Regions from separate parts of the Streptomyces sp. DF42 genome, predicted to be linked through region 1. Evidence: riboswitches for the same ligand, from Rfam matches in the RefSeq annotation. Region 1 holds a riboswitch; each other region holds the start of a gene.
What was found. Region 1 has a riboswitch for cobalamin ahead of nicT (Nickel transporter NicT). Riboswitches for the same ligand answer to the same signal wherever they lie in the genome.
Positions count from the first base shown of each region.

Region 2: another riboswitch for cobalamin. It lies ahead of ACYUED_RS29730 (ribonucleoside-diphosphate reductase subunit alpha); the one in region 1 lies ahead of nicT (Nickel transporter NicT).
Region 3: another riboswitch for cobalamin. It lies ahead of ACYUED_RS10150 (cobalamin biosynthesis protein); the one in region 1 lies ahead of nicT (Nickel transporter NicT).

Region 1 is NZ_CM177859.1:7,774,928-7,780,259, reverse strand. Features, by position in the region: gene ACYUED_RS35635 (heavy-metal-associated domain-containing protein) at 429-644, opposite strand; gene ACYUED_RS35630 (copper resistance CopC family protein) at 1,036-1,623, opposite strand; gene ACYUED_RS35625 (hypothetical protein) at 1,602-1,844, opposite strand; gene nicT (Nickel transporter NicT) at 2,552-3,673, opposite strand; cobalamin riboswitch at 3,672-3,881, opposite strand; gene ACYUED_RS35615 (ArsR/SmtB family transcription factor) at 3,961-4,320, shown strand; gene ACYUED_RS35610 (cation transporter) at 4,631-4,810, shown strand; gene ACYUED_RS35605 (sigma-70 family RNA polymerase sigma factor) at 4,979-5,332, opposite strand, start outside.
Region 2 is NZ_CM177859.1:6,447,375-6,452,706, forward strand. Features, by position in the region: gene ACYUED_RS29730 (ribonucleoside-diphosphate reductase subunit alpha) at 1-2,131, opposite strand, end outside; cobalamin riboswitch at 2,252-2,380, opposite strand; partial or broken gene ACYUED_RS29735 (transposase family protein) at 2,920-3,441, shown strand; gene ACYUED_RS29740 (hypothetical protein) at 3,580-5,256, shown strand; gene mctP (monocarboxylate uptake permease MctP) at 5,276-5,332, opposite strand, start outside.
Region 3 is NZ_CM177859.1:2,221,871-2,227,202, reverse strand. Features, by position in the region: gene cobN (cobaltochelatase subunit CobN) at 1-436, opposite strand, end outside; gene ACYUED_RS10155 (cobyric acid synthase) at 433-1,983, opposite strand; gene ACYUED_RS10150 (cobalamin biosynthesis protein) at 1,980-2,921, opposite strand; cobalamin riboswitch at 3,228-3,367, opposite strand; gene ACYUED_RS10145 (hypothetical protein) at 3,495-3,722, opposite strand; gene ACYUED_RS10140 (inorganic phosphate transporter) at 3,757-5,010, opposite strand; gene ACYUED_RS10135 (lysozyme) at 5,164-5,332, opposite strand, start outside.

The sequences.
Region 1 (5,332 bases):
CAGCGGCAGGGAAACAGGGGTGGGATTCCGTGGCCGAAGCACTCGGCAGGCAGGGGACCGTCACGGACGGGGCGTGGCCCTGGGAGCGGCCGGTCGTTCATGCACGCAGATGGACAGCTGTAGGCCAACGCCTGATCAAGGTGTGGTCTCTGTCCGTGCTGACCACGGTGGTGCTCGGCGCGGGATACGCCTGGTTGGGCTCCTTCGTCGGAGGCATGCCGGGGGCTCTGGTCGGTGCCGTCGCGGGGTTGGTGACTAGCGGGGGGCTGCACATCGCGGCGAACCGGGCAGTCTCGGGCCCGCGCGGACACCGTCCCGTTCCCGGGCCCAGGGGTCCTGGCGCGTACTGACACAAGCCCGTTGCGAAGCCCTCACGCTCGGCCGTCGAGGCCGGGGACCGTCTGACGGCCGAGCGCGGAACACGTGTTTCAGGCCGCGGCGGTCTCGGCGACCTCGTACCCCGCCTCCACGATCGCCGCCCGCAGTCGTGCGTCGCCCAGGTCCGCGCCACTGACGGCGACCGATCCCGCCGTGACGTCGACGTTCACGTCGGTGACGCCGGGGACCTGGGAGACCTCTTCGGTGATGCTCGCGGCGCAGTGCTCACAGGTCATGCCGGTGACGAGGTACTGCTTCTGTGCCATGGCCCAACTCCTGGGTGCTGGTGAGGCTTTCATGTGCCTCTTGATACGAATGCACCAGTTCACGCGTTCATCCGGTGCCGTCCACCACTGAGTCGGGGTGCCGACTCGGCGAGTTCCCGGCTGTGGCGACTGCCACTCTCCCGGAGCAATACATATAGGGAGCGGGACGCGGAGGTCCCCGCCCCGGCCCGTGCGCTGTCAGCCCGCTGTCGTGCCGCGATGACGGCACCCGGGCCACGATGGAATTCGCCTTCCCGAGCGTGGCCCGGTCTGTGCCTGCCGACCGCCACGTCGCCATGCCCCGCCCGGTGCGGGCGGCGGCCGGCGGGCTCAGAGAGTCCGTCGCCGAGGCCCGGACTCCCGCCCGGAGTACGGGAGTCCGGACGCAAGGTCACTCGCCGATGCCCCCTTCCAGGGTTCTGCGGCGTCTCAGCGCGCGGGCGGCGAGGAATCCCCCGCCCGCCACCGCGGCGAACGCCCCCGCGAGAGCGGCGGTCGCGGTGGTACGGCTCATGCCCGCAACGGTGTCCGAGCCTCTCGTCTCTGGGGCCGGCAGGCTCAGGTCCGCGCAGGCCGCCGGGGTGCTGGCGGGTTTGGCGCCGTCGGCGGCCTCGAACTGGTAGGCGTTGGACTGGGCGTCCCCGTCTCCCGCGGTGAGGGGGTAGATGAGGGTGATGACGCCCTTGGGCAGCGGGGACACTGCGGCACAGGCCGTGGTGGTGTCGGTGACGACCGGCCGTCCGACCGGGATGTCGTTGCCGTCCGGCCCGACCACCCTGATCTCCGGTGCGATTCCGGTGGTCAGGTTGTCGAACGTCAGCCTGACTACCTTGGTCCCGGCTGCGACCGTGGCTCCGGGTGCCGGTGCGGCGTTCTTGAGAGCGGTGTGGGCCTGTGCGGGTGCGCCGCCGAGGAGCAGCAGCGCACCCGCGCACGCGACGGGTGCGGCCGACGCCGTCAGAAGTCGAAGTCGGCGCATGCGATCCGGTTGTCCTGTGCCTCGTGGGGGTGGACGACGATGGCGACCGCGTCCTTGCCGGTCTTGCGGGAGTTGGTCACCGTGGTCATGCCCATACCGGACTTGTCGGCGGTGAACATCAGGTGGATCTCGTTCGGGGGCATGGTCGGGCCGCCCTTGTCGAACTGGAAGTGGCTCCCGCCGTTGTCCGCTGAGCAGTGCTGGGCGTGCAGATGGGCCATGTAGACGTGCCCCGCTTTTGAGGCCGGTCAGGGAGACGGTGACGGTGGTGCCCTTGGTGCCCTGGGCGAGCCAGGCCGTGCCCTTGACGTCGTTCATGCCAGGCGGGCGGGTGTCGAGCATCTTGAAGGTGCCCTTCACCACCTTCGCTCCGGGCAACTTGTAGGCGGGGGTGGCTGAGGGGTCCCCCATCGCCTTGTCGGACATGCCCTGCATGCCGTGGGCGGAGGACGAGGCGGAGGCTCCGCTGTGGGCGGATGCATGGCCGGCCGAGTCTCCTCCGCAGCCGGTGAGCAGGACCGTCAGGGTGGTCGTGAGGAGGGCGCCGAAGGCCAACCGGGATGTTCGGCGCGCAGGTTGAGGCGCCCGGGACCTGCTCGCTCTTCGGCAGTAGCACGACTTGCCCTATATTAGTCGGTCGCACCGGTCGCGTAGTTCCCGCCCCAGCCACGGCTCATCGCCCGCTACGAACGCGACCCCGGGCCGCAGAACTCTGCATGGCCACGAGCGACCGCTCCCGGACGCCCAGCAAGGACCCGGCAGCGAGCCCGGCTCGAACCCGGCGGCCTGCGTACCGCCGGGGACCCACTCCTCACCTGGGCACGAGCGCTACCACCGCGCCCTGCCCGGGGAAGCCACTCCTCCGCAGGGTGTTCCCGCTCCTCGCCGACGCGGACACGCGGCCCGACAGTGGAACACGCGTCGAGTGTCAGCCGCCCTCGGCGAGACGGGCGGCCCACTTCTGCTCCACCTTGGCCAGGCGCCAGTACGCCAGCGCCGCCGCCCACACGACCAGGAACAGGCCGACGATGATGTAACCGACGTTGTCCAGGTCCAGGCCGGCGATCCAGCCGGTCACCGCGTCGCGCAGATCGAGCTTCTCGTGCAGCACCCCGACCAGTTCGATCGTGCCGACGAAGAAGGCCACCGCGATGGACAGGCCGGTGATGGTGAGGTTGTAGAACACCTTGCGCACCGGGTTGGAGAACGCCCACTGGTAGGCGAAGTTCATGAAGGTGCCGTCGAGCGTGTCGAACAGGCTCATGCCCGCCGCGAAGAGGAGGGGCAGGCACAGGATCGCGTACCACGGCAGCCCGGCGGCTGCGCCGTTGCCGGCCAGGGCGAGAAGCAGGACCTCGGTCGTGGTGTCGAAACCGATCCCGAACAGGAAGCCGAGAGGGAACATCTGGCCGGGTCGACGGATGGACTTGGTGAGACGGCCCAGGAGGCGGTTCATGAAGCCGCGCGAGTCCAGGTGCGCCTCCAGCTCCGTCTCGTCGTAGCGTCCGGCCCGCATCGCCCTGAAGACGCGCACGATGCCGAACAGCGCGGCGAGGTTGAGGGCGGCGATGAGGTACAGGAAGCTGCCGGAGACCGTGGTGCCCACGGTGCCGAGCACCTGGTGGGTCCGGGAGTTGTCGTTCATCAGGGTGCCGGCGAGCTGCGTGCCTCCGGCGACCAGCGCGGCCATGACGACCACCACGCTGGAATGCCCGAGCGCGAACCAGAAGCCGACCGACACCGGCCGCTTGCCGTCGGCCATCAGCTTGCGCGTGGTGTTGTCGATCGCGGCGATGTGATCGGCGTCGAACGCGTGCCGCATGCCCAGCGTGTACGCGGTCACCCCGAGGCCGATCCCGAACGCCTTGGAACCGACCTCGTAGTGCCCCGGCACGACGAGAAGGAACAGGATGCCGAACGCCACGACGTGCAGCGCGGCGATCACCGCCAGCAGTCCGGCGGTACGGACGGTGTCCTCGCGCCGCCAGCGAAATTGGGCAGGCCCGGTGGGCAGGGTCATACGGTCACGCTCCAGCACCTCGTGGATCATTTCGTGAAGTGCCGTGGCCGGTCTCCTGGCTTACGGGTGCGCGCGTGTCCGTCCCGGCCTTCCCGTTCGCCGGGCGGCGAACAGTGACCATGCACGACTGGGACGGAAACTCCCCGATCACAGTGGCGAGGGCCGCGCCGGCCTGAATCCCCCGATTGGCGAAGGACTGTCACCGGTCTTCCCGAACACCACGGCCCGCCCACCGTACTGGCGACCACTCACGCCTGCATAGCTGCGCATTAACGCAGGTATTCAAGATCACATCGGCTACCTGCGAGGATGCCCTCATGCATCTCGTCCCCGCCGAACGCGCCGACCGTCGCACCATCGACGGGCACCGTGTCTGCGACGCCATTGCCGCCATCGGTGAGCCCGACCACGTCCGCGCCTGGGCTGAGCGGTTCTCCCTGCTCGCCGACCCCGGACGCCTCGCTCTCCTGATAGCTCTGCGTCAGACGGGCCCTCTCGCCGTCTCGGACCTCGCGATCGCGACCGGCATGAACGACCCCGCCGTCTCCCAGGCCCTGCGGCTCCTGCGCGCCGCCGGCATCGTCGCTGGCGAGAAAAACGGGCGGGTGGTCCGCTACCGGATCGTCGACCCGATCGCCGCCGACCTGCTGAAACACTGCATGGCCGAGGGCGGCTAAGCCTCGACGGCCTTCCGGCTGGCCCGCTGTCATCGGATCCCGCCCAGGCCATGCGCCCGGAACGGGGCCACCTCAGAGGGCTCGCGGGCCGCCTGCGGAGGTGCCTGAACGGCCCGGGCCGGGGTTGCCAGGCCACTCCAGGTGGACCCTTTCGACGTCGTATCGGCGGGTCGCCATTCCGGCCGCCTCCTCCTCCACCTGTCTTCGAGCTCCGTCTCTCCGACTCATGTAGCGACGAGGCCCCACGTAACACCGCCCCTGCGCATCGGTAAGCCTCCCCAAAGCCTCACCGGCATCCAGGAGTTGTGCCATGGCCCAGAAGCAGTACAGCGTCATCGGAATGAGCTGCGAGCACTGCGCTGCAACCATCAGGGAAGAGGTCTCCGAGGTGCTGGGGGTGAGCGAGGTCGTGGTCGAAGTCGGCCGCAAACCGGGCACCGTGCACGGCGTGGATCTCGACCACGGGCGGCTGCGGGAGGCGATCGTTTAGACGGGCGTCGGCGACTCGGTCGCCGCCCGAGTACTCGAAGAGGCCGGGCTGGACACCGTGATCCGTCACCGACTGCATGGGCGCCAAGACCCCCTTCTCCACCGCCCCGAATGAGGTGCTGCCGAGAGTGTCGGGACGGACCGCCCCAACACCCCGGTAGGAAGCGGCTTAGACCACCGCCAGCTCGGCGGGCTCCTCCGCTTCCTCCAGCAGGTCCATCAGGCTGGCCCTGGCACGGGCCACGCGGGAGCGGACCGTGCCGATCGGGCAGTCGCTGACCTCGGCGGCCTCCGCGTAGGGCAGGCCGACCATCTGCGTGAGGATGAACGCCTCGCGGCGCTCCTCGGGGAGTGCCGCCAGGAGGTCCAGCAGCGCGACGCCGTCGTCGAAGCCGGGCAGGTCGCACGGCTGGGACAGCTCGACGGCCAACTGCCAGTCCGGCACGTCGGACAGGCGCGGGCGAGCGGCGACGTACCGGTAGCTGTCGATGACGGCCCGGCGGGCGATGGACAGCAGCCACGT
Region 2 (5,332 bases), 1.3 Mb from region 1:
CCGCGGCCATGTCGATCAGGCCGCGCTGCGGGAGCTCCCACGCCGTGCGGTACAGCGCCCGCACCTCGTCCGGGATCCAGGCGAAGTCCTGTACCGAGCCGTTGGCCTCGCGCAGGGCCTCGCGGGTGCGGGCGTCCCAGACGCCGAGTTCCTTCAGGTCGTTCACCAGGTACGAGTTCACCTGCAGGAACTCGCCGGACAGTGTCTCGCGCTTGAAGAGGTTCGACACCTGCGGCTCGATGCACTCGTACACGCCCGCGATCGAGGCGATGGTGGCGGTGGGGGCGATCGCGAGGAGGAGGGAGTTGCGCAGGCCGACCTTCGCGATGCGCTCGCGCAGGGCGGCCCAGCGCTTGGGCCAGGCGTGCTGCGTGTCGTAGTGGTCGGGGTGCAGAACTCCCCTGGCCGTACGGGTCTTCTCCCAGGCCGGCAGCGGGCCGTTGCGCTCGGCGAGGTCGGCGGAGGCCTCGTACGCGGCGAGCATGATGCGCTCGGCGATGCGGGTGGAGAGCCGGCGGGCCTCGGGCGAGTCGAAGGGCAGGCGCAGCTTGAAGAAGACGTCCTGCAGGCCCATGGCGCCGAGGCCGACGGGGCGCCAGCGCGCGTTCGACCGGCCGGCCTGCTCGGTGGGGTAGAAGTTGATGTCGACCACGCGGTCGAGGAAGGTGACGGCCGTGCGGACGGTCTCGTCGAGCCGTTCCCAGTCGATGTCCTGGCCGGCCACGAACGCCGCCAGGTTCACCGAACCCAGGTTGCACACCGCCGTCTCGCCGTCGTCGGTGACCTCCAGGATCTCCGTGCAGAGGTTGGAGGAGTGGACGACGTGGCCCGGCTCGGCCGTCTGGTTGGCGGTGCGGTTGGAGGCGTCCTTGAAGGTCATCCAGCCGTTGCCGGTCTGGGCCAGGGTGCGCATCATGCGGCCGTAGAGTTCCCGGGCCGGGATGGTCCTGCGGGCGAGCCCCGCCGCCTCCGCCCTGCGGTACGCGGCGTCGAACTCCGCACCCCACAGGTCGACCAGCTCGGGCACGTCGGCGGGGGAGAACAGGCTCCACGGCTCGTCGGCGTTCACCCGGCGCATGAACTCGTCGGGGATCCAGTGCGCGAGGTTCAGGTTGTGCGTACGGCGGGCGTCCTCGCCGGTGTTGTCGCGCAGCTCCAGGAACTCCTCGATGTCGGAGTGCCAGGTCTCCAGGTAGACGGCGGCCGCGCCCTTGCGCCGGCCGCCCTGGTTCACGGCGGCGACCGAGGCGTCGAGGGTCTTCAGGAACGGGACGATGCCGTTGGAGTGCCCGTTGGTGCCGCGGATCAGTGAACCGCGGCTGCGGACACGGGAGTAGGCGAGGCCGATTCCGCCGGCGTGCTTGGAGAGGCGGGCGACCTGGTGGTAGCGGTCGTAGATGGAGTCCAGCTCGTCGAGCGGGGAGTCGAGGAGGTAGCAGGACGACATCTGGGGGTGCCGGGTGCCGGAGTTGAAGAGGGTGGGGGAGGAGGGAAGGTAGTCGAGGCGGCTCATCAGGCCGTAGAGCGCGGCGACTTCGTCCACCGGGCGGGCGCCCGTTTCCGAAGCGGGCGCGGTGTCGTCGGCGAGACCGGCGGCGACCCGCAGCATGAAGTGCTGGGGCGTCTCGATCACCCGGCGGGTGATCGGGTGCCGGAGCAGGTAGCGGCTGTGGAGGGTGCGCAGGCCGAAGTAGCCGAAGCGGTCGTCCGCCTCGGGGTCGACGAGCGCGTCGAGGCGCGCGGCGTGGAGGCGGACGAACTCCGCGGTGCGGTCGGCGACGAGCCCTTCCCGGTGGCCCACGGCGACCGACTCGGTGAAGGAGGTGACGCCCTGCGAGGCGGCCTCGGCGGCGATGCTGATGGTGAGCAGACGCGCGGCCAGCCGCGAGTACACGGGGTCCTCCGAGATGAGCCCGGCGGCCGCCTCCGTGGCCAGCTCGCGCAGCTCCGTCTCGTCCGCCTGCGCCGAGCGGCCGCGCAGCGCGGCGACGGCGACCCGGCCGGGGTCGGCTCCGGGGAGGCCGGCGGTCAGCTCGGTCAGGGTCCGCAGCAGCGCGGTTCCCGGGCCGTCCGGTGTCGCCGGTGTCGCGGACGGTGTCGCTGAAGCCGGTTCGGCTGGCGCGATGGTCACGTGGGGCTCTCCCTCGCTCGGCACGGGGCCTTGCGGAGGCAGGGGGAAGCACGAGCGCGCACGGCGTCGCGTCCACCGGCCCATTCCACGAGGCCCGGACGTCTGAGCACCCGGACGGTTCGGCCGGGCGCACTGTCGGCAGGTCCTCGGACTGACGCCCATACATGTGCGAACACGCATGAGTACACCGTTGCGGGACAGTTCCGGATTCGCACCGGATTCCCCTGCGACGACAGCGAGCATGAGCATACATCTTGTGTCGGGTGGGATGAGCAGCCCCATATGTTGTGTCGCGGCGACTTCGGAGCGTGTCAGGGCGTCAACTCGTAGGTGATCGGCGTGCGGTCGTGGCCCCGCATCGGCTTCCCGTCACGGCGGCTGAGTTGCGGGGTCTCCTGGGAGTGATTCCATGGAGGTAGATGTCGGCGCCCGCGTGGTCCTCCGTCCTGAGAACTCTCGGAGGGAGTACGCACGATGACGAAGGTCGTCCGGCACCCGCCCGGCAGTGAGCGACCGCGCGACGCACCGATGGCGACGCTGGATCTGAGACGGGCGGCGGACCGGGCGAGGCGGGCCCTTCTCGGCCACTGGCACTCCCTGACGATCCGTCTGGAGGCGACCCGGGGCACCCCCCGCCCCAGGAAGTGGCGCCGGTGGCTCTCGTACACGAACCTCACCAGGGCCGTCTGGCTGCTCGCCGCGCTCACGGTGCTCGCCTGGTGCATGGAGGGCCTGTACATCCTCATCGAGCACCACTCGACCGGCTTCGAGCAGTGGCGGAAGGACAACTCGAGAACCTGGACTTCACCGCCGAGAAGACCCGCGAGAAGCACGGCCGCAAGAAGCGGTTCCGGCAGCTCATCTCCGGCATCCCGACAGGCAAGCTCAAGGCCCGTCTGGTGTCCATGGCCGCCGAGCACGGCCTGTCGATCGTCGCGGTCGACCCGGCGTACACGTCGATGTGGGGCGACCAGCATTGGCGTAAGCCCCTGGCCGGCAAGACTCGCAAGATGTCCCGGCACGACGCCGCGAGCGTCGCGATCGGGCGACGCGCCCTCGGGCACCCGATCCGGCGACGGACGGCACCGCCCCCGCAGCACCAGAGCGATGCTGTGGGGCATCGGACCGCCCAGGCCGGACCAGGCGCACGAGGGCATGAGGGAACCCGCCCACCCGTCACGGAGCGTGCACACGATGCACGCAGCCGGACGGGGACACAGCGAACGCGGGAGACCAGCGCATCCAACACCGTTCGGGATGCGCGCAGTTCCAGGAGCTGGCAGCAAATGTCACTCCTGGACACTGTTTAGGAACGGTTCGACGCCCTCCTCCGTTTCGTCGGCCCCGTCCTGACCGCCTCGATCGCCGCCGCGCTCTTCCTGTTCTGGTGGTACGCCTGGACCAAGCGGCGTTACCTCCTCAAGGCACGCGGGGACCCCCACAGGCTGGTGCTCACCGCCGGGCAGGAGACCGCCGAGATCGTGGGCCGCGACATCGTCGGGGCGGTGCGCAGCCGTTGGGCCGGTATCAAGGGGGACCAGCGCACTCTGGAGGACGCGAAACGGAGACTGCTGAAGCAACTCGGGGCGGCGCTGCGGACGGTCTCCGGCAAGATCGACGCCACGCCGCTGTACTACCAGCTCTTCCGGATGGGCATCGAGGAGCCTTCCTCCTCCATCCGCCTGGCCGTGGCCCAGGAGGTCGGCAGCGGCGGAAACGCGGCATTCGCAGTGATCCGCGAACGGATCGGTCTGAACAGCGATCCCGTGAAGGAGTACAACGACAGGGTCAGCGAGTTGAAAGCCCGCAAGAGGCAGCAGTTCGACACGTGGACCAGGAAGATGGCCGGTGCGAGGACCGATCGTCCGCCCGGACGGACCACCTCGTCCGAGCGCATCGACCGGCTGCAGCGCGAACGGCAGGACCTCAACCGGCAGTACCGGCAGCAACGGGTCGCCCTGTTCCGGGAGTTCGTGATGCGCGCCTGGATGATCCCCATGCTTCTGGGCTCCGTCGACGACGGGCACCGTGACGAGGCGCGCGAGCGACTCACGAAGTGGCTGCGCCACCTCGACCCGAACTTCACGGGCGGCGCCCCCGACCTGCCGCTGGCCCTGGAGGCAGCGCTGGCCCAGGGCTTCAAGTACGCGGCCAACCGGCGCAAACGCCACCCGCACGCCTACCCGACCGGCCGCGCCGATCTCATCCGGCAGGCGGAGAAGGTACTGCAGCAGTCCCGGTGCTGGTACGCGCAGCTGAGCCTGCTCCAGGCGCTGTGCCTGTGGGAGCTCCCGGACCGGATCGGGAACCACCACCATCACCATGCGCACCACGACGTCACCGCGGCGGGGCCGGACGGCGACGGCCACGGGGCCCACGAGCGCTCCGAGGCGATCGGCGGGATGACGGCCGTACAGACCGTGCAGCGGTGGCTGTCGATGACGGGCACCGTGAACCGGGCGCCCGGCCGGCCGGAGGGGAACGGGGGCCCGGCCCGGCGGCCCCTGCATCCGTTCGTCGCCGAGGTGGCCGACCTGGTGGCCCTCGCCCTGGAGACCGGGCGGCCCGAGCGCTATCTCTGGATCGACGAGAAGGGCGTCACCGACACCATCGGCTCCTGCACCGGCCACCCCGGGGGATACCGCAGGCACAGCCTCTGGATCCCGCCGTCGGTCGGCTGGAGCACCCTCGACGCGCGGGCCCAGCACCTGGTCGCGGACGTCCTGGTCATGCTGAACCTCATCGAACGGGACGGGCACCCGGACGAGGTCGAGGAGCGTCTGGCCCGCCTGGAGCAGCCCGGCACGCCACTGCCGCCGTGCATCCGTACGAACCGGGAGCCGCTGCGCCCCGACCTGCGGGCCGGCAACTCGGTCCCGCCCGCGCCGGGCACCTCCTGTCTGCCCGAGTGCACATTCCAGCTCTGCCCGTACCCGCCCCGGGGCTGTGTGCCCCGGGGCGAGATCCGCGAGCCGTTCTGCCGGCAGCAGCAGGCGCTGTTGCCCGGACGTGTGCGGCGTTGCCTGCCCAGGATCCTGCGCAGGAAGACACCTCGCTGGGTCAGCATGCGGGTCCGTGAACTGGACCGCTTCTGGGAGGCGATGGCAGGCCGCACGCGGGACTGAGCAAGCGCCGGGGCACCGGCTAGTGGGACGTCCCCGCGGTCGCCGGCGGCAGCTCCACCTGGACGCCCGCGTCGCC
Region 3 (5,332 bases), 5.6 Mb from region 1:
GCTCGCCGTGGACGCCGTGTTCGGGCATCTTCTGCGGTTCGAGGAAACCCTCACCGGTCAGCAGCACGGTGTCGGACAGGAACCGGGCCAGCTCGACGAGGTTGGCGGGCCCGCCCTCCACGAGGTACTTGAGCGCCTCGGCGACCACACCGGCGGGCACCGACGACTCGGCCATCAACTCCGCGTCCGGCACGGTCTCTCCGCCGAGCAGCACGGTCGGTACGCCGGACGCCCTGAGCGCGGCGAGCCCGTCCTCCCAGGCCCGCTTCCCGCCGAGCAGCCGTACGACGGCGATGTCCGCGCCGTCGAGCAGCCCGGGCAGTTCCTCCGCCACGTCCACGCGGGTCGGGTTGCCGATCCGGTAGTCGGCACCGGAGGCGGCCCGGGCCGCCAGCAGGTCCGTGTCGGCGGTCGACAACAACAACACTGTGCTCATGCGGGTGCTCCCGGTGGAATGAAAGGCAGTCCTTGCGGCGCGCCCGACTCGATGAGCCGCCACAGTGCGTCCGTGTCCGCGTGCTGTTCGATCAGGTCGCCGAGCCGGTCGAGCTGCTCCTCGCGCAGCGCGGCGAACGAGGTGTCGGGCGCCGGCACGAAGCGGCGGCCCGCGGCGGCCGCCACCTCACGCAGGAAGGCCCGCCGGAACCCGTCCGACTCCAGCGAACCGTGCCAGTGCGTGCCCCAGGTCCGGCCGACCCGGCAGCCGTCCAGGCTGCGTCCGCCGCCATCGGAGATGAACGCTTCTCCGCCGGTGACCTCGGCGACCCCGTGATGGATCTCGTACCCCTCGACCGGCTCGCCGAGGGCCTGGCCCACCGGCCGGGTGAGTGTCTTCTCGCGGGCGAACCGCACCCGCACGGGCAGGACTCCGAGGCCCTCGACGTGTCCGCGCCGGCTCTCGACCTCGTCCTCGATGTGCTCGCCGAGGATCTGGTAGCCACCGCAGATGCCGAGGACGGGCCGTTGCTCGATCGCCCTTCGTACCAGGACGTCCGCAAGGCCGCGTTCCCGCAGCCACTCCAGGGCCTTCACCGTGCCCCGGGTTCCCGGAACGATGACGAGGTCGGCGTCGGCCAGCTCCTCGGGCCGGTCCACGAACCGCACGACGACACCCGGTTCGGCGGCCAGCGCGTCCACGTCGGTGAAGTTGGACATGAGGGGGACCGCGCAGACGGCGACGCGCAGCACGTCCTCGCCGACGGGCGGCGCGACGTCCGACTCGCGCACGGTCCCCCGCAGGGCTGTGTTCGGTCTGAAAGCGGGCCGCAGCCCGTCCTCCTCGTCGATGCCGAGACCGTGCCGGAAGGGCAGGACGCCGTAGGTTTGCCGCCCGGTGAGGCCGTGCAGCATGTGGAGCCCGGGCTCCAGGAGGCTGACGTCTCCCCGGAACTTGTTGACGAGGAACCCGGCGACGAGTTCCTGGTCCTCGGGCGACAGGAGTGCGACGGTCCCGAAGAAGGAGGCGAAGACGCCGCCGCGGTCGATGTCCCCGACCACGAGCACGGGAAGCCGTGCGTTCCGGGCGATCCCCATGTTCACGATGTCGGTACGCCGCAGGTTGATCTCGGCGGGAGAACCCGCCCCCTCACAGATCACGGCGTCATACGTGCCCCGCAACTCGGCGAGGCAGTCGAGAACGGTCCCGAGCAGTTTCTGCTGCCGCCCCCCGTGGTACCCCCGCGCGCTGAGCTCGCCGACCGGCTTGCCCATCAGCACGACCTGACTGCTCTGCTCTCCACCGGGCTTGAGCAGCACGGGATTCATGAGCGCGGTGGGCTCGATCCGGCAGGCCTGCGCCTGCATGGCCTGAGCCCGCCCGATCTCGGCGCCCTCCCGGGTGACGAACGAGTTGAGCGACATGTTCTGCGCCTTGAAGGGCGCGACCTTGACGCCCTGCCGCACCAGCCAACGACAGATCCCGGCGGTGACGACGCTCTTGCCGGCGTCGGAGGTGGTACCGGCGACGAGTAGACCACCGCTCATTTCCCGAGTCCCTTCACCATGAGGCGCGCGGCGACACTGACGCCGAGCGCGAGCATTCCGACGCGCCGCGAGAGCCGTACGGCCCGCTCGATGTCGGGCACGGCGACGGCGCGGCCTTCCCGGTTCAGGACCGGCCGGTGCTCCACCCGCCCCCCGTACGACAGGGTCCCGCCGAGTCGTACCCCGAGCGCCCCGGCGAACGAGGCCTCCACGGGACCGGCGTTGGGGCTCGGATGGGCGCCGGCGTCGGCACGCCAGGCCCGTACCGCACCACGCGGGTCACCGCCGGCGACCGTCGCCAGTACGGCGGTCAGTCTGGCCCCCGGCCAGCCCGCCACGTCGTCCAGCCGCGCGGAAGCCCACCCGTAGCGCCGGTACGTGGGCGACCTGTGCCCGACCATGGCGTCCAGGGTGTTGACGGCCCGGAACCCGAGCAGCCCCGGCACCCCGCCGACGGCCCCCCACACCAGGGCGCCCACCACCGCGTCGGAGGTGTTCTCCGCGACGGACTCGACGACGGCCCGCGCGATCCCGTCGGCGTCCAGAGCCTGCGGATCCCGCCCGCACAGGTGCGGCAGCCGGGCCCTGGCGGCCTCGACGTCACCCGACTCCAGCGCGCGCCCGATGCTCCGGGCCTCACGAGCGAGTGAAGTCCCCCCGACGACGGCCCATGTGGCGGTGGCGGTCACCGCGACGGAGGCGGCGGGGGAGCGTCGTACGGCGGAGACGGCGACCGCCCCGATCCCGACGGCTCCACCGGCGCACACGAGGGCATGCAACGCGCCCCACCCGCGGTGGTCACGCCACAACACCCGTTCCACGGCACCGGCGGCCCGCCCGAACGCGGCGACCGGATGCCCACGGCGCGGATCGCCGAGCAGAAGGTCACCGAGAAGGCCGGCGGCGGCGCCGTACGCGAAGACGCGGTCGGCACGCACGGGGCTCAGCCGATCGCCGGGTCGGGTAGGGCTCGGGCCAGTGCCGCGGCAGGCAACGTCTGCCCGTCGACGAGCGGCGTCCGGTGCGTGCTCTCGGCATGTCGGCCGGAAGTCCTCGTACGGGACGTACTCGGGCTTTCGGCCGGTGCGGTGAGTGGGGGCACCTCCCACGCCCTTGAGGCGGTGGGGGAGTGTGCCGGGCGTCGCGACGGGGCGAACGTCGCCTGTCGCGGCACTGGGTCGGTGCCTCTCAAACGGCAGCCGCGCATGGCGATTTGTCCTCACTCAGGGTGTCCACGCCCTGGTTCGACGAGACCGACGGTGAGAGTTCCTGGCTTCCGGGACTACCTACCCCGGTGACAGTGGCGGGACCGCGCCGGACTTCCACCGGCTTCCTCTCGCGCCGTCGTACATGGCTCCGGCAGTCCACCACGGGCCCGGAAGGGCAGTCAACTTGCTGTTGACCTGGGACGGAGGAGTGTGCGCAGGCCCACATCCAAGAGGTCGCCGGGGTCATGCAAACGCGGGGTGCCGGGACGGATCGCCGTCCCGGCACCCAAGGGGTCCAAGGCCTCAGGCCTTGGCCACCACCAGATAGATCCCGTACGCCACCGCCGCCGCGCACGCCGCGAAGCACACGTAGGCGGCCGTGACCGCGACCGCGGCCGAGTCGCCCTGCACAGCGGCGCGTTCGCGGCGTGACAGGCCCACGATGCCGAGGGTGAACACGGCCACGAGGCCCACGGTGACCGCGAGGCTGACGCCGAAGACGGAGCCCAGAGCTGCCCAGTCGATCTTCATGCTGCTTCTCTTCCTTCGTGCCGGGTGCGCGGGCTCAGACGGCCGCGGCCGGCGGGATCGCGGGGTCGGGGGCGGTCGTGGCGGTCGTGGCCGGGGCGGGGATCGTGGCCGTCAGGCCCTCGGTCACCGTGCCCGCCGGGGGCGGGGCCACCGCGGCGATCGCCGTGGTCACCACACCGGCCGGCTCCTCGGCCTCGTTGACGTTCGTCGCGTCGACGACCTCGCGCCGGGAGAGCTTCCAGATGGCCGCGCTGGAGGCGATCAGGAAGACGGCGACGGCGGCCGTGCCCCAGGCGCCGAGATCCGTGACCGACTCGGCCAGCGCGCCCACCAGGGCCGCGGCCGGCAGCGTCAGGCACCAGGCCACGAGCATCCGGGTCGCCGTCGACCAGCGGACCACGCCGCCCTTGCGGCCGAGGCCCGCACCCATCACCGAACCGGAGACGACGTGCGTGGTGGACAGGGAGAAGCCGAGGTGCGAGGAGGCCAGGATCGCCGTGGCCGCGCTGGTCTGGGCGGCGAAGCCCTGCTGCGGCTGGAGTTCGGTCAGGCCCTTGCCCATGGTGCGGATGATCCGCCAGCCGCCGAGGTAGGTGCCGAGCGCGATGGCGAGCCCCGTGGAGAGGATGACCCAGGTGGGCGGGTCGGAGTCGGGGGCGACGGCGCCGCCGGCGACCAGGGCGAGGGTGATGATGCCCATCGTCTTCTGTGCGTCGTTGGTGCCGTGGGCCAGCGAGACCAGGCCCGCGGAGGCGATCTGCCCGGCCCGGTAGCCCTTCGCGGCGGCCTTGCCGTCGGCCTTCTTGCCCAGGGTGTACGACAGCCGGGTCGCGAGCATCGCCGCGAGGCCCGCCACGATCGGGGCGGCGAGCGCGGGGATGAGCACCTTGGTGACGAGCACGTCGCCGTGCACGGCGCCCGTGCCCGCCGAGGCGACGGTGGCGCCGATCAGGCCGCCCATCAGGGCGTGCGAGGAGCTGGAGGGGAGCCCGACCAGCCAGGTCAGCAGGTTCCAGAGGATCGCGCCGACCAGCGCAGCGAATATGACCTCGGGACGTATGCCGGTCTCGTCGACGAGACCTTTGGAGATCGTGTTGGCGACCTCCACCGAGAGAAAGGCGCCAACAAGGTTCAGCACGGCGGACATGGCCACCGCGACCTTGGGCTTGAGCGCGCCGGTCGAGATGGTGGTGGCCATCGCGTTGGCGGTGTCGTGGAAACCGTTCGTGAAATCAAACGCGAGTGCGGTTACCACCACAATCGCGAGGATCAGCGAGAAGCTTTCCATTTACCCAGGCAATCGTTCGAAGTCGTCGGTCGGTTGACCGTAGGAAACCTGAGTGAACGGAAGATGAACTGGGGCGGTCTCTGGAGTGTCCGGATGAGGGGGTCGCCGTACCGTTCGATCCCGGCGACCCTCTCGTCCCTTTCTGTCCCTTGGTCAGTGGCCCCGGGCGAACTTCCTCAGCTGCGTCTGGGAGCCGTTGAAGAGATTCTGGTCACCCGGCAGGCCGCCGCTGTTGTCGTACTGCCAGAAGGTCCAGAACGACCATCCGGCCGGCAGTGATCCCGCGTCCGCCGAGTCGTGGCGGGCGATCCACAGCGCGTGG